Regions from separate parts of the Caballeronia sp. RCC_10 genome, predicted to be linked through region 3. Evidence: predicted binding sites of a transcription regulator. Region 3 holds the regulator's gene; each other region holds the start of a gene.
The links. Region 3 encodes FliA, which starts transcription of late flagellar genes. Its sites were predicted from a motif close to CTAAAGTTTNNNNNNNNNNNGCCGNTA; they were not measured.
Positions count from the first base shown of each region.

Region 1 (5,276 bases), on a different contig from region 3:
GCTTTTGCCACTTGTTCATTGCGACTTCAAATGACGACGGATGCGCTTCGCGTCCGTCGACAAGTGGGATCAGCAGTACGCTGACTTCGTCGGCCAAGCCCGCATTCACGAAAGCGCCCGACACGTGGCCGCCCCCCTCGACGATCAGCTTATCGATTCCCAGTTCGCGCTGCAGCGTGTCGACGACGCGTTTGAGATCGATATCTTCTTTCCCGCCGAACACATACGACGCGCCGATGGATTGCAAATAGGCGAGATAGTCGTCCTCCACCGTTTCAGCAAGCACTTCGACGATATGAGAATCGAGTGCGGTGCTGCTTTTCCATGCGACGCGTCCCTTGGGATCGATGGAAATGGCATATTGACTGGCGTCGCGCGTGGCAAAGTGGTCCGTGCGTGGAATCGGCTCTTTAGCCAGGCCGCGCGGATAGTCCCGGTCCTTGCCGTGTGAAATTTCCTGCATCGTCACCCGGCCGCACGCCCACGCGTCGGCCTTGAACGTGGCAGCAGTTTCTTCATAGCAGGGGGAGGCGAAGCTGAGATGCCAGCCATCGGTCAGGCTGCGGCCATCGACCGACGACATCATGTGGCAAACGATATGCATGGCTACTCCAGCGTTGTCGAGTGCAACGCTGGCGCAAAGCCTGTGCCTATATAAGACTCAGTCTGGCTTTTGATCCGGCGGCAGCGGCCCTTCCTCGTCGATGGTGCTTCCCTGACGCCAGACATCCTTGCCCGCCTCGGAAAGTTTGCCGCTGCTCGAATCCTTGCCCGCCTCAGTGCCCTCGATCGCCATATCGCCGCCTGCCTGCTCCTGCGACGGCAGTTTGTCGCCCTCTCGGGCCGCGATGCGGTCTTCCTGCGACCTGCCTGCATGTGTTGACATAGGCCCTCCATGAAATGGAACTACCGCCGATGCAGCAAGCGTCAGGCCCATCCCAAGGGAAGCGCTCAAGAGACAATAATTGTCCCTGTTCGCGTGCAAAGTGTCAGTCATCAACCATAAAGTGCTTCAAACATGACTGAATTTCCGCCGAGCAGGGAACAAGCTAAAGACTGCCTAAGATATCATCCGCCGGACGATACTCGGTCGTTACTGCTTCAATGGATAAGACGCGCGCGCGATGCGCAAATCCGCCACTATGCAATGGCGGATCGGCTATCGGCATACGGGAGACACCTCGGGCTTGCAGTGATCGGGATGACCGCGCTAACGGGTACGTCGTCGTTTCTATCGCTGGTGACGACTGCCGTGTCGCCCGAGTTGAGAATCGTCGTCGGGATGACGAGCATGGGCGCGGCCGTTCTCGCTTCGCTGCAGACCTTCTTGCGCTTTAGCGAGCGGGCCGATCTTCATCGAAGAGCCGGCGCTCGCTATGGCGCTGTCCGGCGACGACTGGAAGCGATGCTCGTGCGCACCACGAACGGTCAGGACATGTGCGACATGACGGCGGTACGCGATGAGCTCGATCGCATCGCGCAAGCGGCGCCGCATGTACCGCGACGCGTCATGCGCTGCCCGCCGCGGGTTAGCTCATCAACCGGCCCCATTCATAGTCCACGGCATCGGGACGCATCGGAAACACGCCAGCCCCGGGCGTGAACGTCAATTCGCCGAAGTAGATCTTGTCGCCGGGTGCATACAAATCGACTCGCACATATTCGAAGCCTTCGGCAAGCGCGGTCGCAATCGACAGCAGCTTGTCGAAGTTGTCCGGACGCGGCAGCGGCACGTCGCTGCGCGCGTAATGGCCAATAGCGATGTCGAGCCGGTTCCAGTCGCCGTCGTACATGTCGCCGCGCGGATGTTCGCCGAAACGGTCGGAAATGAGCGCGGTAAAGACCGTCGGCTTGCTCTCGCCCGCGCGGAAGAAGCAATGCATCTTGATGTCCGCGGGCACGATGCCGGTCTGCTCGAGCAGCAGCTCCTCGAAGAAAATCCGCGGGCTGATGGTGCGGTAATGGCGTTCGCGCGCCACGCGATAGAAGTCCGTTGCCAGCCACTGCTGCGCCAGCGCATGCAGTTCTTCGAAGGTCGTCTCCGACTTGTTGCGAACCAGCTTGACGAAGCCGCTTCCGTGATTCGCCTTCATCACGAAGCGATCGGGAAGGGCGTCGAAGACATCGCGCGTGAACTTGTCCGGCGCGGCGTAGAGCTTCGGCAAGTGCTCATCGCCGATCTTGCTGCGAACATAATTGCGCACGGTCAGCTTGTCCGTCAGATCGACGAACCTCGGGTCCGGATACAGGCAGCGGTAAAGAATCTTCTCGTTGAAGGTTTTCGGCGCTTTGATATTAGGAAAACGGCCGACCTTGTGCAAATGAGCGATGCGCAAAAATACGCTATCGGGCAGCCAGTCCTTGGCGCCGTCGACCAACCTTTTGGAAAGCGACATTCTTTCTCCCGGATAGGACGCGGTGTGTCGTTGTGTCAGTGATCGCACAAATGATACTTACGTTTGTAAATTAGGCAACGGTTTGAGCACCCGAAAATGCATCCGCTTGCGCCGTGCGCGGTATCGCACAGACATCGGGGTATTCGTCTGAGCTTGCGCTAAGAGGACGGTCGTGCGTACGGAATTAGCCAACGCATTGATAGCGGAATGGTGATCGTAGCGCGAACTTCAGGCAAACGATGCAAGGAATAGTAACGAGTCCTTGCTGCGGTTTTTTGCCTTCGTGAAAACAGCTATGCGGTCGCGCTAAATGCGATCGATTTACCGGTCAACGGCCTGCATTGGTTAATTGACGAGTGATACAGGCGAAAAGGTAGAAGCGGCGCATGTCAAGGACAACGATTAAATGGCGCGAAAATGGCGGCGGTGACACATAGACAGAAAGCGAGCACCTTGCGACCTCGCTGGCGAGACCTCACCAAATTTCGTAGAGCAAACAGACACCAATCGCCGCGCTTCTATCCGTCGTTTTCGCATCCTCAACAATTGCTCTGAGCGATTCGCCAAACGGGGTAGTCGATGCCTTAAGCATTTAATGCCGGCTTAAATGGAGTCGAATCCCTCAACTTAGGACGACACATCGATATTGCTGATTCACGTAAAACTTGCTAAAGCGTTTCCACTCTTTTTTGACAAACGTGTGAAACGAAATGACAATTCGTAAGCCTGTGTGCGGATCCGCACATTGCCGCTTATCCTGTGTTTATAGAGTTGTTTCCGGGATCCCCACGCCAACGAACTCGAGATTGCACGGGCCAAGCGGTAAGAAAGACTGAGAGCTTTGAAGATAGCCCGCAAAAACGAGTTCGGGATTAGTCATGCTAACGATCGAAAGAAAACGGAATGGGCGCGGGGGAGAGGCGGGCGCGCGTCCGAACGTGCGCTCTAAACCGGAAGTTCGATCGTTATTCTGGACAACGGAAAGGTTCGGCTTTTCGTTCGTTGTCGCGATGATCGCGTGGCTCGCGGCCGTTCTGACAACTTCCGCTCTCGCTGCACCGAACGCTACGCAAGCATCGCTCACGGAGACCGGGGGCGCGAGCGACGGTAAAGTCCACATTCCTTTCTCTGCGCTGGGCGCATACCGCACGCTGAGTCTTCGCGGACTGGAAGACGTACGTACGGTGAACGTGGGCGTGAGGCGCGATCGCATCGTCAAGGCTGCGCGTCTGCGGCTTGTTTATTCCTATTCGCCAGCATTGTTGTTCCCGATGTCGCATCTGAAGGTGTCGATGAACGACCAGGTCGTCGCGACGCTGCGGTTCGCGCCTGAAAGCGCGGGGCGGACGGTGACGCAGGACATCGAGATCGATCCGCGTCTGATGACCGATTACAGCGCGTTGCAGCTGAAGCTGATCGCGCACTATTCGATGGAGCACTGTGAAGACCCGGGCAATACTGGTTTGTGGGCCGATATCAGTTCCAACAGCGAGATCGTGCTCGACGAAGTCCCGATCACGTTGCCCAACGAACTCGCGCTCTTGCCCGCGCCGTTCTTCGACGAGCACGACGTCAACCCGTTGCGGCTCACGTTCGTGCTGCCGTCGAATGCAAGCGATGCCACTCTGCGCACCGCATCGGTGATCGCATCGTGGTTCGGATCACTCGCGGATTACCGCAAGGCCCGCTTCCCCGTCACGCCCGACCTGCCGAAGGACGATCACGCCGTGCTCGTCGGCCGTCTCGACGACTTGCCGCCGAACGTTCGTCCCGCCGGCGTCAGCGGACCGGCGCTCGTCATCACCGACAACCCCGCCGCGCCCGGTCACAAGCTGCTGATCGTCACAGGTGCGAATGCACAGGATGTCGACAGCGCCGCCTATGCACTGGTGCTGCGCACGCCGGGCCTGTCGGGGCCGGTTGCGAACATCGGCCGCCGCGATCCCGAACCCGAGCGCAAGCCCTATGACGCGCCGCGCTGGACGCCCGTCGACCGGCCCGTTCGTTTCGCTGAAATAGTCAAGCGTCCTGAACAATTGCAATCGCCAGGCGGCGCGCTCGAAACCATCAGCCTGGAATTGCGCGTGCCGGTCGACCTCACGTCGTGGAACGAAGTCGGCGCGCCGCTCGACGTGCGCTATCGCTACACCGCGCCGAGCGTGCAGAACAACTCCGCGTTGTCGATCGAGATGAACAAGCAGTTAATCAAGTCGTATCGCCTGACGCCGAACGGCGACACAGCCGGTGTGAAATCGTCCGGTGCGCGCGGCTCGACGGCTGAACTGGAAGTGCCGGCCTATCAGCTCGTCGGCGATAACCAGCTCGATTTCCGCTTCAATCTCGATTCCGAAAAGAGCACGCTCTGCGCCGGCGCGACCGGCAATCCGGCGCGCGCGTCCATCGATCCCGAATCGACCATCGACTTCAGCCGCTTCGTGCACTACGCATCGATGCCGAATCTCGCGTACTTCGCCAACAGCGGCTTCCCGTTCTCGCGCATGGCCGACCTGTCGCAGACGGTCGTCGTCGTGCCCGTGCATCCCGCGCCTCACGAACTCGAAACCATGCTCACGATGCTGGGCCGTATCGGCAAATGGACCGGCTATCCCGCGTTGCGCGTGCAGGTCGCGCGTCCGTCGGAAACTGCGCGCTTTGCAGACAAGGACGTGCTGATGATCGGCGGATCGCCGGCCGCGCCGCTCGTCAGCGCATGGAGCGAGTCGGTCCCGCTCGCCGTCGATACCCGCGCCGCCGATGTGAAGCGCGTCGGCTTCTCGAAGGCGCAGCAAGCGGGAGCGGGCGCGCTGCGCCTCAACGTCGACGCGGCGCTGTCGGCGGTGTACGGCTTCCAGTCGCCGGCGGCGAAGGGGCGCTCGGTCG
Region 1 is NZ_JBFUPT010000002.1:226,465-231,740, reverse strand. It holds gene AB6804_RS05570 (dihydrofolate reductase family protein) at 1-604, opposite strand, end outside; gene AB6804_RS05565 (hypothetical protein) at 662-886, opposite strand; gene AB6804_RS05560 (SLATT domain-containing protein) at 1,019-1,603, shown strand; gene AB6804_RS05555 (ATP-grasp fold amidoligase family protein) at 1,530-2,396, opposite strand; gene bcsB (cellulose biosynthesis cyclic di-GMP-binding regulatory protein BcsB) at 3,407-5,276, shown strand, end outside.
Region 1: a site for FliA is predicted at 3,196-3,222, ahead of bcsB (cellulose biosynthesis cyclic di-GMP-binding regulatory protein BcsB). Genes of this name have one in related genera too.

Region 2 (5,276 bases), on a different contig from region 3:
TGATATTGAGAACGCCATCAACTACTGGCGATCGCGGCAGGCGGCGACGGATGACTTTGCTGTCTGCCCGAGAGCACGGGTGTTGGCGGACGTCTACGGAACGATGATATTCCATCGACGAGAGCGCGTCGAAGCAAGACACTTGACGCCGGAACAGAACGAAGCGCTAGGTCTCGCGCTCGCCCAGAAGGAACTTTTCTGAACCCAACCAGCGAGTCCAACATGTCGAACGCCGATAGCGCCTTGGTGTGGGTCGACGCTGTGGCCGGCGGTGGCCGCGTCGAGATCTATTCGCGAGAGGTATCGAAGGCGGACGCGCTGCGCATGTTTGCATCAGCCAGCAGCGACACCCGCGCGTTCGAAGAAGACCTCACCGACTGGGTGGCAACAGAGGTAATCGGCGACGTTCTGTACGCGGGCTATTTCTGCCCCAAGAGCAAAGGCTTAGACGAGGAAAAGCGAGTGTCTTTCGCGCTTGTACATGCGTGCGAGGCGATCAGCAAGCATTTCGGCATTGACGCGGGGATCCTCGAACACGCAATGCGGCCAGAGAACCTGGCAGAGTTGGCAGCGGCACGGGACGCAGAGATCGCGTCTCTGGTCCATGCTGTTCCCGAACTTATGAACGACGCGGAGGCCGTGCGTGAAAAGCATGCGTCGGTGCAAGCGGCGCTGGCCGATGAACTTGCGAACGCGATCGCTGCCGGAAAAATTACGTCTCACTGAGCATCCAAGGCGCGTCAGGTCCCTGCCTTGACAACGCTGCCTCGTCGGTAGCCTCAGTAGTGAGCCGAGTGTCCTGCTTGGCCCCTACTGATGGAGAAAATGGATGGCTTTTCGGATCGACCCCTCGTCCATAGCGTTCACCGAAACCCGCCGTGGCATTAACGCGACCGCCACGATCGTGTCTGATGAAGGAATCAGAATCGGCGAAGTCGACGATATTGCAGAGAGAATCGTCGCAGATGTCACGTTCGTATCGGCGGCCGCCCGTTCGGCGTTCGTTGGAGAGGCGCGGCGTGTAAATCCCGTGGTCTTCGGTCGAACCGACCACAACGACGATATTTATGCCTCGGAGTACGCGCGAGCGCTTCTCGCGACAGCGGAACAAGTCCTGTTGACTCGCATCTGACCGGTCAAAGCAGCCACTACGTCGACACAGTCCAATGCATGTGGGCGTGCTTTCGCCGATGCTCAGCCTGCCGTCGTTTGCAGTAGATCGCGCGCCAAGCCGAGCATTCCGTCGGCGATGCTGCCCGAATCGATACTGTAGGTACCGTTGCCCAGCGCTGCTTTGATGGCCGCAACCTTGTCTGCGTCGATGTCGGTCGCGCTCGACGTGCGCAACGCGGAAGTCGATGAAATCGTGACTGCCGAGCTATCTGCGGCAACGGCGTCGGAATGCTGCGGAGCGGCGGCAAAGTCCGTTTCGTTCGTTGCACGCCGGACGGTAATCGGCTCCGGCATGGCGGGGTTGTTCGTCGACTGGATTTTCATGGTTTCGTTCCTCGCTTGCATGATTCCTTAACGGTCCAAGCGTTGAAATCTTTACCAAGCTCCAGGGCGTGCGGCCCGTCGATCACTCCATCACGGGCGCGAAACCCTTGTTCAGCGGGGCACTCCGGCAATTGAAACAAAGTGAAACAAAGTGTGAGCAGGGAGTTACGTGGTCGTGTTGAAGATGGCGCCGAACACGGATGTGCCGCGATCTGTCGGGGCGGAATTGGCTGGAAGTGGGGTGACTTGCGCGAGCTTGTCGGCCAATGCCGCCTCCGAAAACGGCTTCACGATGTAGCCGTTAGCACCAGCGTGAATTGCGGTTAGTACGTTTTCGCGCTTCTTTTCAGCCGTGACCATGAGTACCGGCAGGTGCGCCAGATCCTCGGATTTGCGAATCTCCTGCAGCAGGGACAGCCCGTCCAGATTGGGCATGTTCCAATCAGTGATCACCAGATCGAAATGCTGCGCTCGGAGCTTCTCGAGCGCAGCTACCGCGTCCTCTGCTTCTTCTATGATCGAATAACCGATCGCCTTGAGCATCTTCCGAATCAAATTGCGCATGGTGGCCAAATCATCGACTACCAACAAGCGCGTATCAGCATATGCCATCGGTGAAACCCTTCCCTTTCCTTTAATTCGAGTACTGCCAACTTTCAAGCCGGGCCGCGCACGATCACGCTCCGTGCAGGCATGCGAAGGTATTGTGCGACGACCCAATGCAGTGGCCGCTCGTCGTAGCAGCGCTTCTCAGCGAACTGCATGATCGCGTCAAGCTGCTGTCCGGTGCAGCCGAAGACTTCGCGGCCCGATGATCTGCTGCCGTTATACGTTTTCATGTCGGTATCCGTGGTGCCATCCGATCGGAGGAAATCGGCCAGCTCGACGCAGGCCTTGATGACGGACTCAATGCCCGTTGTGGGGCGCTGCTTTCGATCAGAGCCAGCCGACGCCGGAGCTGGTGTAGTTGCTTGACGATGTCGCCCACCTCGTAGTGGACCAGGTGCTCCCCGCCAGCAGTGGGCGAACTCAACGAAAGCGGCCGCGTCGTTAGCGGCACGGCGACACTCGTTCAGAGATCAAAACGTCGACCAATCGCCATCGTCCCCCGCATGAACGGGTCGAGCGGCGGCATGCGCTGGCTTCGCCACTTTCGTCACCGTCGGCGATTTCTTGGGCGGTAACGGGCGCGCAATCTGCGACGTGTGGTTGTTCGTCGCTGCGACGGAGCGCGTCTGGGCGGTGCGGAATACGGCGACGGCTGCGGACAGTTGTTTCGCTTGGTCCTCCATCGACCCCGCTGCTGCCGCTGCTTCTTCAACGAGCGCGGCATTCTGCTGCGTCACGTCGTCCATCTGCATCACAGCCTGGTTCACTTGACCGATCCCCTTGCTTTGCTCGATGGAGGCCGCCGCGATCTCGCCCATGATGTCAGTCACACGTTTGACGGCGGAGGTGATGTCGTTCATCGTCGCGCCCGCTTCCTCGACATATCCGGTTCCAGCCTGCACGCGCTGCACTGAGTCGTGGATCAGTCCTTTGATTTCCTTTGAAGCTGTGGCGGAACGTTGTGCAAGCGAGCGGACTTCAGTTGCCACAACTGCAAAACCGCGCCCTTGCTCGCCAGCGCGCGCCGCTTCCACCGCCGCGTTGAGCGCAAGGATGTTGGTCTGAAAGGCGATGCTCTCGATGATTCCAACGATATCGGCGATCTTGTCCGAACTCTGATTGATACCCGCCATCGTCTCCACGACGCGGGATACCACCGCGCTGCCTTGCTGCGCGACTTCCACGGCTTGCGCAGCGAGCGCGCTCGCCTGACGGGCGTTCTCCGCGTTTTGCGTGACAGTGGACGTCAACTCTTCCATGCTCGCGGCGGTTTCCTGGAGCGATGCGGCCTGCTCCTCAGTGCGTTGAGAAAGGTCTTGATTGCCTGAAGCCATCTGGCTGGTGGCTGTTGCGATCGCATCCGTCGACGTCTTGATGGTGCCAATCGTGCCCGTGAGCTGCTCCTGCATTCGCTTCATTGAAAACAGAAGGCTTGCACGGTCGTTGGGGGCAGTCTTGACGATCGCAGTAAGGTCATTGTCTGCAATCCGGCTCGCAATCTCGGCCGCGTAGGACGGCTCGCCACCCAGCGAACGCAGGATCCCTCGGTTGAGAACAACGACAACTCCTGAGAGCACCACAGCCACAGCGAGCAGGATTCCCAAGCTTTGAAGCAACGTAGCGTGAAATGCCGCGTCGATGTCGTCAACGTAGACCCCGGTCATGAGAATCCAGTCCCACGGTTGGTACGACACGTTGTACGACACTTTGGGCACCGGCTCGGTGGCGCCTGGCCGCGCGAAAGCGAACGTCGTAAAGCCTTGAGCGCCGTTCGCAGTGACCTTCACCGCATCGATATACAAGGCGACCCCGTTAGGATCACGGTAGCTGCTCACGTCGCGGCCGTTCATCTCGGGCTTCATCGGATGCATCAGCACGGTCGGATGCGAATTCAGCAACGTGAAGTAGCCGTTTTCTCCGTAGCGAATGTTGCGGATGTGATCCATCGCCCGCTTCTTCGCATCATCAACTGTCATTGCGCCGGCAGCGGCCTCGTCCGCGAACGTCTTGACTCCGCTCAGAGCGATTTCAGAGGCGTGCTTCAGATCGGCCTTGCGCTCTTCCATGCGGATGTCGCGAGTGCGATAGGCGTTATAGACCGACAACCCAGCCAGACAAAGCAGGCTCAAGACCAGCGGAAGCCAAAGCTTTTGTACAAACGAGAATTTCATTACTGACCTTTTGAGATTAGGGCGCGACCGCTCTCGCGCGGTGCCGCGCCGGAACGTGCAGCCCTCTCCCACTTACGGCATTCCACGTCAGAAATGAACCGCCCTCATAGACCTAAAGAAAAAATTCCAGAACAACAGGTAATCCCGCCCGAACGCTATTGCGAACCGACTGCGGGCGTCGATGGGACCGGGATATACACGATTTCGCCACGAGCTTGGCCGGGTGTTTTCAGGCGTGCCGGTTTGGGTAACGCGCGGCGCGTCAGCCTCCTGAAGAGTGGCGGCATCGACCCCGCGTGCGGATGTGACCTTCTGCGGTTCTAAAGAAATATCGCGCGCTGCCGACATTGCAAGCACGGGTCGGCAGAGCCGCCTCTTGCCATTGAGAGCCGAAACGAACCTTGGAGGTGTGCGATGTCTCGTGTCGTTCGCATTTTGCGCAGCATCGGCAGGCATCTTCTGCCGCAGGTTCGACTCGTCCCGGTATCCGGCGAGCAAGCACGGCGACGAGCCGCCGTGCGCGGTATTCGGTTCTAGCAAATCGGCAAGCCGTCACCCAGCAGAATGCAGCCCTCGTCGAGCCAGGCCGCCGCCGCTGCCGTTTCACTTCAAGATTAGGCCGAAACGCTGCGCGCGACGATGGCCGTCTTCAAGACCGCCGTCTGAGCCGCCGCTGCTAAACGGGCCGCCGTTGACTTGACTACGGGGGGTTATTGGTAAGCTCATAGGCGTTCCAATAGCCCTGCAGTCGAAGCCACGAACCGATGTCCAAAAGAAATCCGACGAAGTCGCAGCGTGCCGTGATGGAGTTGCTCGATCAGGGCTTACCGGTCGAGCAGATCGCAAACAGTCTCGGAAAAAGCGCCTTGGCTGTGAAGAAGCAGCTAAACCGGATCAAACGCCGGGTCCGTGAAGGAAGGATCGACCCTTCCCCTCTGCCGATCGAGCGCGCCGCGAGCGAGCCACGCATCTACCTTGCTGGATTCGACGTCTTCCGCC
Region 2 is NZ_JBFUPT010000046.1:12,464-17,739, reverse strand. It holds gene AB6804_RS29655 (DUF3717 domain-containing protein) at 1-202, shown strand, start outside; gene AB6804_RS29650 (hypothetical protein) at 223-726, shown strand; gene AB6804_RS29645 (hypothetical protein) at 830-1,132, shown strand; gene flgM (flagellar biosynthesis anti-sigma factor FlgM) at 1,195-1,497, opposite strand; gene AB6804_RS29635 (response regulator) at 1,663-2,109, opposite strand; gene AB6804_RS29630 (hypothetical protein) at 2,154-2,336, opposite strand; gene AB6804_RS29625 (methyl-accepting chemotaxis protein) at 2,577-4,277, opposite strand; gene AB6804_RS29620 (nucleoside 2-deoxyribosyltransferase) at 5,260-5,276, shown strand, end outside.
Region 2: a site for FliA is predicted at 1,526-1,552, ahead of flgM (flagellar biosynthesis anti-sigma factor FlgM). Genes of this name have one in related genera too.

Region 3 (5,276 bases):
TAACGCCCGTCACTAACTTTATTGGTAGCCCTCTAGCTGCTGCGTATTGAATAAGCAGCCTGACAGCAAAGTCTTCGCAAGTAAAGCGGTTCGTTTTGACATTCCCGTCTCTACTCCAATACTGTTCAGTGCGAAGCTGTTCAGCAAGTACTGGTGCCTGCGCTTGATAATCAGCTACATCAGTGGCTGTCCATTTTCGCGTTGTTTTCCAGAAAATTTTGAGTTTGACAACGTGAGGTCGAGTATCTGTCTTCGGCGTGAGCGGCGCAGAAATTACTGGGGATGTCATTGTTCTGTGTATACAAGGAGCAATTTAATGGAACTACCATCTCGACCTTCAATGATTGGTGTCTTGCCGTCAGGTGTTGTTGTGATTTCGCGAATCTCCCCTGTTGGAGATTGAACATAGAACAATGCACGGCTAACAGGTACACCGTCCTGATCAACGAGTTGGAAATGTCGATCAAAAACAGCATTCTCCTCCGCCCTGTCACGCTGTGCTCTGGGTGCGTCTGCGCTCGTGAACCCTTGAGAACCGACCACTCCAAGACTCTCGGCCATATCGTCGTACCACGCCTCTCCTGCCAGTTGGGCAAAGATGCGCGGATGTTCTGGACAGCCGCACACGACTACATCGTCATGCGCTGCAATCTCGCTGATAAAGAAGTTCACACGACGCGGACCGCCATCCTTCGCGATGTATCCCGTCGTCTTGCAGACCGGGCAATAAGCTTCGCCGCCTATAAGCGCGGCTTGGTGCCCGTGAATGAGAAACTGCGGTCCCTCGTAAGAGCCAACCTCTCCGCCGTTATCGAGTTGGTCCCCAACGACGGCGATTCGTCGCATCATGTGCAGCCTCCTTTGTATGATTCGTTATGCTTGCTTTTCAGCATGTGTCTCGGTTCGTTAGAAAAGACCTACTCACCTGAGTTGATTTGTCAGGATACGAGCACAACGAAGAAGCGCAATTGGATGCATCAGCGAAATCGTGAAATCGACAAAAGTTGACAGGGAATGAACTTCGGGCTACGGAGATTCGAGTCGTATCAACTTCTGAAACGTCTTCGATTGGGGCGCTAGTGTCTCGCGCGGTTGCAGTCTGCTGGAGTGAGCCGCACCGTGCCGTCGCGCATAGTCGGCGCTATGCCGTCGAGTCGAATAATGCGGGGGGGGGTGGAGCGTTAATCCGCCGTTGCTCACTATCCGCCGAAGGCAATGCGGTGATACTCACGCCACTGTTTGCCGAGATCGTGACGCACGACAGCTAAAGCCATTGCCATTCGACGAATCGCATACCATGCGAACCGTCGCCGCGCCGTTCGGCTTGATCGGTCGAAAGCCGATGGAAATGCCGCGCACGAGTCCGGCCTTGATGCTCTGCCACGCTTCTCCGAGCCGGTCGCGCAGCGCGCCGGGTTCATCGCACTGCGCAAGCGTAGTCCGAAAGCCGATGCCACGGCGGCCAGTCGCCGCAAACTTCACTTTGCCGACAGGCTTGGCATGATCGGGTTGCCACCGCAGCGCGAGCGGTAGCCTGTAGCGCGCGCCGGGTGGGCTGAATCACACGTGTGTGCCGCTCAAACACACAGACATCTGAGCACTGTGCGCTTATCGGTTTATGTGGAAGACAACCGCGACGCATTGTATTTCTCAATGACTCGGCCCAGGGCTCGAACGCGCTCATCAATTGCCGTTCAAAGCCTTCGACAACTTCACGAGAGAGCAACAGCGAGCCCCGCGCGCACTGGTGGTTGCGTTGGTACAGCACGTGTGGGCTCCTCAGCGTTTGCAAGAGGCCGCCCTATGACCGAACGACCCCGTTCGCAACGCGTGACTCAGATCCGCATCGTCGAGTGCAGTTGCCCGCCGCTGCGGCGGAGGCCACTGGCATCACGCTCTAACAAGGCAACTTGTGAACCTAGTAGCTGCTGCGTTCTGGCGTAAAAGTTAAATAAACGCTTTCTGGCACTGGTGGATTTGCACTGGCCTCAATGGCGGGCCTTGCCTGCGAAATCAAAGGCTACCATTGAGGGCACAAGAGCTGAACTCATCACCTCTGGTCCAACACTGACATTACGCGTCCTGTATCCGCCACCAGGAAACGACTCTCAACGCGTTAAGTCAGCATCGATTCCCAAATTGTCGTCGTGCCGCCCGGCGACCCCGCATGCGTTTCTGGCGTGGGCCGGAATTGCATGCAGATTGGCTTGACTCACCTCTGATCGACGTTGGCGGAGTAAGCGTGGGTTGGTCGGATGAAAAGACGATCAATGAATAGGTTTCCCTTAGCATCTTTGCCAAACTTGGCGCGGCCCCCTCAAGCCTCCACCCCCGTCCACTCCTGCTCCCGCAACTTCGCCCGCAGCCTCGCGACCGCCTGGCTATGCAACTGGCAAACCCGCGACTCGCTGACTTCCATCACCGCGCCGATCTCTCGCAGATTCAGCCCGCGCTCGTAATACAAGCTCATCAGCAGCTTCTCGCGCTCCGGCAGCCGATCGATAGCCTCGATCAACGCGCCGCGCAGGCTGTCATCGAGCAACGCCGACAGCGGGTCCGATCGATCCACGCAATGTCGATCCAGGAACGGTTCGTCGTCCGCCGAGCGGTCGAAGTCTTCGTAATAGATCAACTGGCTGCCGTGCAAGTCCTGCAGCATCGACTGATACTCGTCTAGCGGCAGCTGCATATGCTCGGCGATTTCCGTCTCGCTCGCCGAACGGCCAAGGCTCTGCTCGACCTTGTGCACCGCCGATTCCACTTCGCGCGACGTCTTGCGCATGCTGCGCGGCAGCCAGTCGTTCGCGCGCAGTTCATCGAGCATCGCGCCGCGAATGCGCTGGCTCGCATACGTCTCGAACTGCGCACCCTGATCTTCCTTGTAACGGCTCGCCGCATCCAACAGGCCGATCATGCCGGCCTGAATCAGATCGTCGAGGTCGACGCTCGCCGGCATCTTGGCGACGAGCTGCAGCCCCAGCCGGCGAACGAGCGGCGCATAGCGCGTCAACACGTCGGACTGCGAGAGTTTGCCTTGGGCGTTGTACATCTGGGTCACCTTTGTCTTGATCACATCGACGCCGTGCTGCTCAATGCATGGCCGGGAAACATCGACGCCCTTCGCGCCACTTCCCGCCCGCCCTTGTCAGACTCGCCATCCAAAAACTGCATTTCGTTTTCAACTTCAGCATCACGGGCAGCCGGCGTGGAACGCACCGGCCAGTGCAGAAGCTCCGCCGCAATCTGGCGATAGTCGCGCGCCGCAGCCGTAGCCGGAAACGCCTCTACCACCGAACGCGACAGCTCCCTCGCCCGAGTAATGCGCGCATCCTCGGACACATACCCCGCCTGCACGAGCGCCACCGCCAGATACCGGCTCGCCACGCCCGACAGGTTGTCGAACGCGACCGCCGCGTCGGCCGGGTTCTGCACGTGATTGATCAGCACGCGGAACTGTCCGATCGCATGCGCGTAGTGCAGACGCTTCATGCACGCATACGCCTCGGTGATCGCCGGCGCAGCCGCCCGCGTGACGATCAGGAAGTCATGCGCCTGCGCCGCAAGCGACGACAGCGCGCCATGCCGATCCAGTTGCGTATCGATCAGCACGATGTCCGCCGGTCCGTCGAGCAACCCGCGGCACTGCGCGGCGTCGTGACTCACGCGCTCCTCGCGGGGCGCGGCGATCAGCGAAAAGCCGAGCGGCGTGCGCGTGACGACGTCCTGCAACGTGTGGCGGCCGGACATCACCGCACTCATCGCCTGCGATCCGGAAAGCCCCGCCATGCGGCTCACCGATGTTCCGTTCTGCCGCTCGTCGATGACGAGCACATCCTTGCCATGCACGGCCAGCGCCGCGCCGAGATTCACCACCGCCGACGTGCAACCGATGCCCGCCGGTCCGCCCGCGACCGCCACCACGCGCGAGCCTGCACGCGTCAGGAGCCGTCTCAGGCCTTCAGCCTGGTCGAGCACGAGCTTATCCAAAGCGAACCTCATGGAGTTCAGCCGCGGCACGCGCGGACAATGCGGACAACAGCGCCGGCACTTCCTCGTCCTGCGGCACGAACGGCGAGCCGTCGCGCGGAATGCAGAACGCGCTTTTGATCAGGAACCGCTTGGTCGCCACGTACAGGTTTTCCGGCACCTTCTGTCCGGTCGATACGTAATGCACCGGCAGCTTGTAGCGGATGACCGTATCGAGCACGCCGCCGAGGTTCGTCGCTTCATCGAGCTTGGTCAGGATGCAGCCCGCGAGCGGCGGCTGATCGGCCGCGCTCTTGTAGGCCTGCACGACTTCGTTGAGCGTGTCGCCGTGGCTCGTCGCGTTCAGCAGCAACAGGCGCTGCACCGGATGACCCGCGCCGCACAGCATCGAAATCTGATCGGACACCGTGCGATCCCGCTGGCTCATGCCGATCGTGTCGATCAGCACGATGTGCTTGTTGCGCAGCTCCGAAAGCGCGAGTTGCAGATCGGCCGCGTCCTTCACCGCGTGCACCGAGACGCCGAGAATCTTGCCGAAGATGCGCAACTGCTCGTGCGCGCCGATCCGGTAGCTGTCCGTCGTCAGCAGCGCGACCTTGCTTGCGCCGAAGCGCATCACGCAGCGCGCGGCGAGCTTCGCGGTGGTCGTCGTCTTGCCGACGCCCGTCGGGCCCATCAGCGCGAACACGCCGCCACGTTCCATCAGCGCGTCTTCGCTCGCCATCACCGGCAGGTTCGATTCGAGCACCTGCTGCACCCATTCGAGCGCGTGCTCGGCGTTTTCCATTTCCGGCAAGTTGTCGACGATCATGCGCACGAGTTGCGCGGAGAAGCCCGCGGCGAACAGGTGCTTGGTCAGCGCGGCGTTGCTCGGCATGCGGCGCTGGCGATCGCCCCACAGCAGGCCGGAGAACTGTTCTTCCATCATCGAGCGCATCGACGACAGCTCGTTCATCACCGTATCGTTGACGACCTGCTCCATGCGCGCACGAATCGCCTCGGTGACGACAGCCGCCGCATTCGCGGGCAAGCCTTCGAACGCACCTTCAGCCGATGCCGGCGATGCTTCCGCTTGCGGCGCGCTTGCGTTGATCTTCTGCGCGGCGCGGCGTGCGGCGACTTGCGCGGCTTCGCGCGCCCACTCGGGCGTGTCCACCTTCGGTTGCGCGGCCTGGCGCAGCACGTAGCTCGCCGTCTCCGGCTTGTCGGCGGCTTGCGCTTTGGGCGGCACCGGCACGCCCATGCCGCGTGCAATTGCCGACGATGCCGTCAGCGGCCGATTCGACGGC
Region 3 is NZ_JBFUPT010000003.1:442,112-447,387, reverse strand. It holds gene AB6804_RS09750 (hypothetical protein) at 1-289, opposite strand, end outside; gene AB6804_RS09745 (PAAR domain-containing protein) at 286-849, opposite strand; gene AB6804_RS09740 (RNA polymerase sigma factor FliA) at 2,318-3,049, opposite strand; gene AB6804_RS09735 (MinD/ParA family protein) at 3,070-3,987, opposite strand; gene flhF (flagellar biosynthesis protein FlhF) at 3,980-5,276, opposite strand, start outside.

Region 4 (5,276 bases), on a different contig from region 3:
CTGCCCGATGCGAACATCGGCCGCTTGAGCGAATCCACGATCTCGATGCGCAAGCCTTCGCTCGTGATCGCGATGCGAATCTGGTCCTTGAACGCACGCAATGCGGGCGTGTTTTCGATGAGCGCGGTCAGCTTCTGCTTGAGCTGTTGCAGACGCTGCATGTCTTCCGCCGCAACCGAGGCACGCGCCACCGAAGGCGGCACCGGCTGCGTCTGGCTCTTGCTGGCTTCGCCGGGACGCGAGCTGGACAAGTCCTTTCCGCCGCCGTTGATGATGCTGGTATGCGCCGACGCACCGCCTTCGTTGCCGAAGAGCGCGGAGAGCGGCGTGTTGAAGTAGTCTTCGATGCCGGCCTTGTCGTACTTCGACGTGGAGCCGAGCAGCCACATCAGCAGGAAGAACGCCATCATCGCGGTGACGAAGTCGGCGTAAGCGATCTTCCATGCACCGCCATGATGCCCGCCGTGGCCACCGCCTTTCTTCTTGCGACGCACGACGACAGTGGGGGCGAGCACCGATTGCAACGGGTCGCGTGAGGGTCTTTCAGCCATGAGCGTGACTCCTTCGGATCAGGGCTTCGTCAGGCCGACTTCGGCATCTTGGTGGCGCGCACGGCGTCGTCCAGTTCCTGGAAGCTCGGACGGTCCGCGGTGAACAGCACCTTGCGGCCGAACTCCACCGCCACGGTCGGTGCGTACCCGTTCATCGATGCGAGCAGCACCGACTTCACGCACTGGAACGGCTTGGCTTCGGCCGCGCCCTTCGCGTTGAGCAGGTCCGCGAGCGGGCCAATGAAGCCATACGCGAGCAGAATGCCGAGGAAGGTGCCGACGAGCGCGCCGGCGATCATCTCGCCAAGCACGGCGGGCGCGGCGCCGACCGAACCCATCGTATGCACGACGCCCATCACCGCGGCGACGATGCCGAATGCCGGCAGGCCATCGGCCATCTTCTGAATCGCATTGGCGGCGACGGCGCTTTCCGCGTGATGCGTTTCGAGTTCTTCGTCCATCAGGTCCTGCAGTTCGAGCGCGTTCACATTGCCCGCCGACATCATGCGCAGGTAATCGACGATGAAGTCGAGCAGGTGATGATCGGCCATCACGTGTTCGTACTTTTGAAAGAGCGGGCTGGCTTCGGGCGCGTCGACATCGGCTTCGAGCGCCATCATTCCTTCCTTGCGCGCCTTTTGCAGCAGCTCATAGAGCAGCGCGATCAGCGAAAGGTACTTCTCTTTGGTATAGCCGCCGCCCTTGAACACTTTAGGCAGCGCCTGAAGCGTTTTCTTGAGCGTCGCGGTCGGGTTCGATACGACGAACGCGCCAATCGCCGCGCCGAAAATACACAGCAGTTCGAACGGCTGAACGAGCGCAGCGAGGTGGCCCCCGACGCCGATAAAGCTCCCGATCACCGAGCCGATGACGAGTACCCATCCGATAACGACAAACATGATTTCTCCGCAAATGTCCGGGCTTGGCGAGCCGTGCGCGCTCGTTCGACGAAACACGCACGGCTCGCAAAGCATTGTCTGCATGGTGCTGGGCTTTTTAACGGCGCAGTACACCGGGACATTAAGGGTGGCTCGTGGAAAGATTTCGAAAGCAGGTTGGCGGCGGTAAATGTTACGCGGCGATTACCTGGCAGGTAATGGAAGCACGTCCTCGCTTCATCTACCATCGGCGTATGAACTCGACACTGACAGCCCACACGTTGCGCGCCGCGCCCGCGACGGTCGGCGCGTTGCTGCGCGAATGGCGGCAGCGCAGGCGCATGAGCCAGCTCGATCTCGCGGGCATCGCCGACATATCGACGCGGCATTTGAGCTTCGTCGAATCGGGACGCTCGATGCCGAGCCGCGACATGCTAATGCGCCTCGCCGAGCAACTCGACGTGCCGCTGCGCGAGCGCAACACGCTCTTCGTGGCGGCGGGTTATGCGCCGATCTATCGCGAGCGGACGCTGGCCGATCCGCAACTCGACGCCGCGCGCCGCGCAGTCGATCTCGTGCTGAAGGGATACGAACCGTATCCGGCGCTCGCCATCGACCGTCACTGGACGATGATCGCCGCCAACGCGGCGCTCGAGCCGCTGGTCGCGTCGGCGGATGCGTCGCTGCTCGCGCCGCCGGCGAACGTGCTGCGGCTGTCGCTGCATCCGCGCGGGCTGGCAGGCGTTATCGGCAACTGGCACGCGTGGCGCGCGCATGTGCTCGCACGCGTGAGGCGTCAGATCGACGTATCGGGCGATACGGCGCTCGCCGCGCTCCTCGCCGAACTGGACGCTTATCCCGCGCCGCCGCACGCGGCAGACGAGCCGCACGGCGAACCCGACGCCGTCGTCGTGCCGCTCAGGTTGCGCACGGCACACGGCGTGCTTTCGTTCTTCAGCACGACGACTGTCTTCGGTACGCCCGTCGACATCACGCTGTCGGAACTGGCGATCGAAGCCTTCTTTCCGGCCGACGAGGCGACAGCCGTCAAGCTGCGCGAACTGGCCGACGCACGGCGCTGACGCTTACAAAGCGGAACCTGGCGGCGTCGTGCGGATCAATAATGAAACTGAAGCGTGCGACGTCGTGCACGATGCAGTTTTCGTTCAATCAACGCGGGAAAAGGCAGCCATGATTCAGACATTCGAACAAGTGATCGGCGGCGAGCGCATGCAGTTCTGCGCGAGCATCGCAGAAGGCGGCGGGCCGCAACGGGTCATCATCAGCCGGGCGGATTCGGCGGAATCGCTCGTGATCGTGGAGGCCGACGGCATCATCGGCGCGATCAGGGCGGAAGTGGAAGCGCCCGATACGTTCGTCGCTGACGCGGTGCGCAAGGCGCAGCAGGATGCGCTCATCGAGCGTGCGCTGGAGACGGGCGAAGTGCAGACGACGAGCCTCTAAGGCCCGTCTTCGTTCGATGATGCCCGCGCGCACCGGTGGCCGCGCGGGCATCGCTTCACATGCGCGGTTCGCCGTTATGGGGATCGGCGGGCACGAGCGGCGTCGCCGAATCGGGACCGTCGGGCATGTCGGGGTCTTCGGGATTGGGTGCTGCGTCGGGATCGAGCAGTTTGTCCGGGTCCGGCTCGATGGATTCGTCCGGTGAGCGAGGCATGGTCGACATGATGGCGTGTTCTCCGGGAGAGTAGCGAAGGCGCGCGTTCGCGCGTTCCCGGCGAATGCTGCAACGGACGTACCCGGTACCGCCGCCCAGACGGAAATGGCGCACCCCGACCGCGAGTGCGCCATTGGACGTCGAACCGCGCGGCTCAGCGTGCAGCCGGCGCGTCCTTGATGAAGAGCGACGTCAGCGCGCCCAAGATGCACAGCGCGCCGACATAGAGCGCGGGCGCCATCGGACTCGATTTCATCATCAACGAGACGACGATCGGCGTGAGTCCGCCGAACACCGCATACGCGACGTTGTACGAGAACGAGATGCCCGAGAAGCGCACGGCGGGCGGGAAGGCCTTGACCATCACGAACGGAATCGCGCCGATCACGCCGACCGTGAAGCCCGTGAACGCGTACCACGGCAGCAGCACGGAGGCATCTGCCGCCACTTGCTTGAAGAGCGCGTAGTACGACACGGCCAGCACGCATCCACCGATGAAAATCGTCTTGCCCGCACCGATCCGTCCCGCGATCGCGCCCGCCAGCACGCAGCCGATGGTCAGGCACAGCGTCGCGGCGCAGTTGGCGGCGAGCACCGTCGCCGGAGCGATGCCGAATTGCTTTTGCAACAGCGTCGGCGTCATCAGGATCACGACGACGATCGCGGCGGACAGCATCCACGTCAGCAGCATCGACACGATCACCGCGCGCCCGTGGTCGCGCAGCACGGCCTTCAGCGGAATTTCAGCCGCAAGCGACTTGCGCTTTTGCAACTCCGCGAAGACCGGCGTTTCATGCAGCCAGCGGCGCAGATAGACGGAGCACAATCCGAACACGCCGCCGAGCAGGAACGGCAGACGCCACGCGAAACCGGCGACATCGGCGGGAAGAAAGGTCTTGTTGATGGCCGTGGCGACCAGCGAGCCGAGCAGGATGCCCGCCGTGAGGCCGGCCGTCAGCGTGCCGCATGCATAGCCGATATGACGGCCCGGCACGTGCTCCGACACGAACACCCACGCGCCCGGCACTTCGCCGCCGACCGCCGCGCCCTGCATCACGCGAAACAGCAGCAACAGCACGGGCGCCATCATGCCGAACGACGCATACGTGGGCAGGAGGCCCATCAGGAGCGTCGGCACCGACATCAGCAGCACGGACAGCGTGAACATGCGCTTGCGCCCGAGCAGGTCGCCGAAGTGCGCCATGATGATGCCGCCCAGCGGCCGCGCGAGATAGCCCGCCGCGAAGATGCCGAAGGTCTGCAACTGCCGCAGCCAGTCGGGAATCGACGGCGGGAAAAACAGTTGGCCGATGACCGGCGCGAAGAACACGAAAATGATGAAGTCGTAAAACTCCAGCGCGCCGCCGAGCGCGGCGAGCGTGAGCGTCTTGTAGTCGCTGCGCGTGAGCGAGCGGCCGGCGGCGTGCGAAGCGCCGTCGAAAGGTGTTGCCTGCATCGAATGAGAACCCGGAATGAGGAAAGCCACGCGTGCGGCGAGCGACGCATGGAACGAGGCGATGCCCTGCGGGATGTCAGACGCGCCGGGTGAGCGCGAAACGGGAACGACCCGGGCGCGGATATGAAGCCGTCGCCCGCCATCCGCACTGCGCATGGCGACGGAGAGCCGCGGCGCATGCCCTCGCAGCGTCTCGGTAAAACGGCGAAGGCTGGATTTCGGCCATTGTGAGCCGAAGGCGGCATGTTACAGGATGTAAGCCACCGCTCCACGAGTTTCCTCGAAGAAACGATCGCACGGTTGCGTCGGCGAGACGCATCGCGGTGACATGCCTTGACACTTTCGGACCAATCCGATGGGAAAGGGAAGCGTGGCTGACCAGAATGCCTGCCTGTAATGGCCGTCTCCTTTTGTAACGAGACGCCCGGGGAATGCAGCGGCAGTCACGCGCGGCATTCGGCCCATGTCCCTTAGACTCATCAGGCCTGACACTATGCGCGTCGCCGTATTGCAAACCGACACAACTTATCGAAATCTCATCAGCGAGGTCGTGAAACGCCTCGGCCATACGGTCGTGACGTTCGGCGACGGTCTTCTGCTGTCGAAAGCGCTGTCGCGCTCGACGGTCGACCTGCTGATTCTGGACTGGAATTCGTCGGGTCTCTGCGGTCTGGATCTTCTGAAATCCGTTCGTTCCAGCTTTGGCGAGCGCG
Region 4 is NZ_JBFUPT010000009.1:75,214-80,489, forward strand. It holds gene motB (flagellar motor protein MotB) at 1-551, opposite strand, end outside; gene motA (flagellar motor stator protein MotA) at 581-1,450, opposite strand; gene AB6804_RS17375 (helix-turn-helix domain-containing protein) at 1,684-2,511, shown strand; gene AB6804_RS17380 (hypothetical protein) at 2,621-2,893, shown strand; gene AB6804_RS17385 (hypothetical protein) at 2,949-3,116, opposite strand; gene AB6804_RS17390 (MFS transporter) at 3,262-4,563, opposite strand; gene AB6804_RS17395 (response regulator transcription factor) at 5,057-5,276, shown strand, end outside.
Region 4: a site for FliA is predicted at 1,549-1,575, ahead of motA (flagellar motor stator protein MotA). Genes of this name have one in related genera too.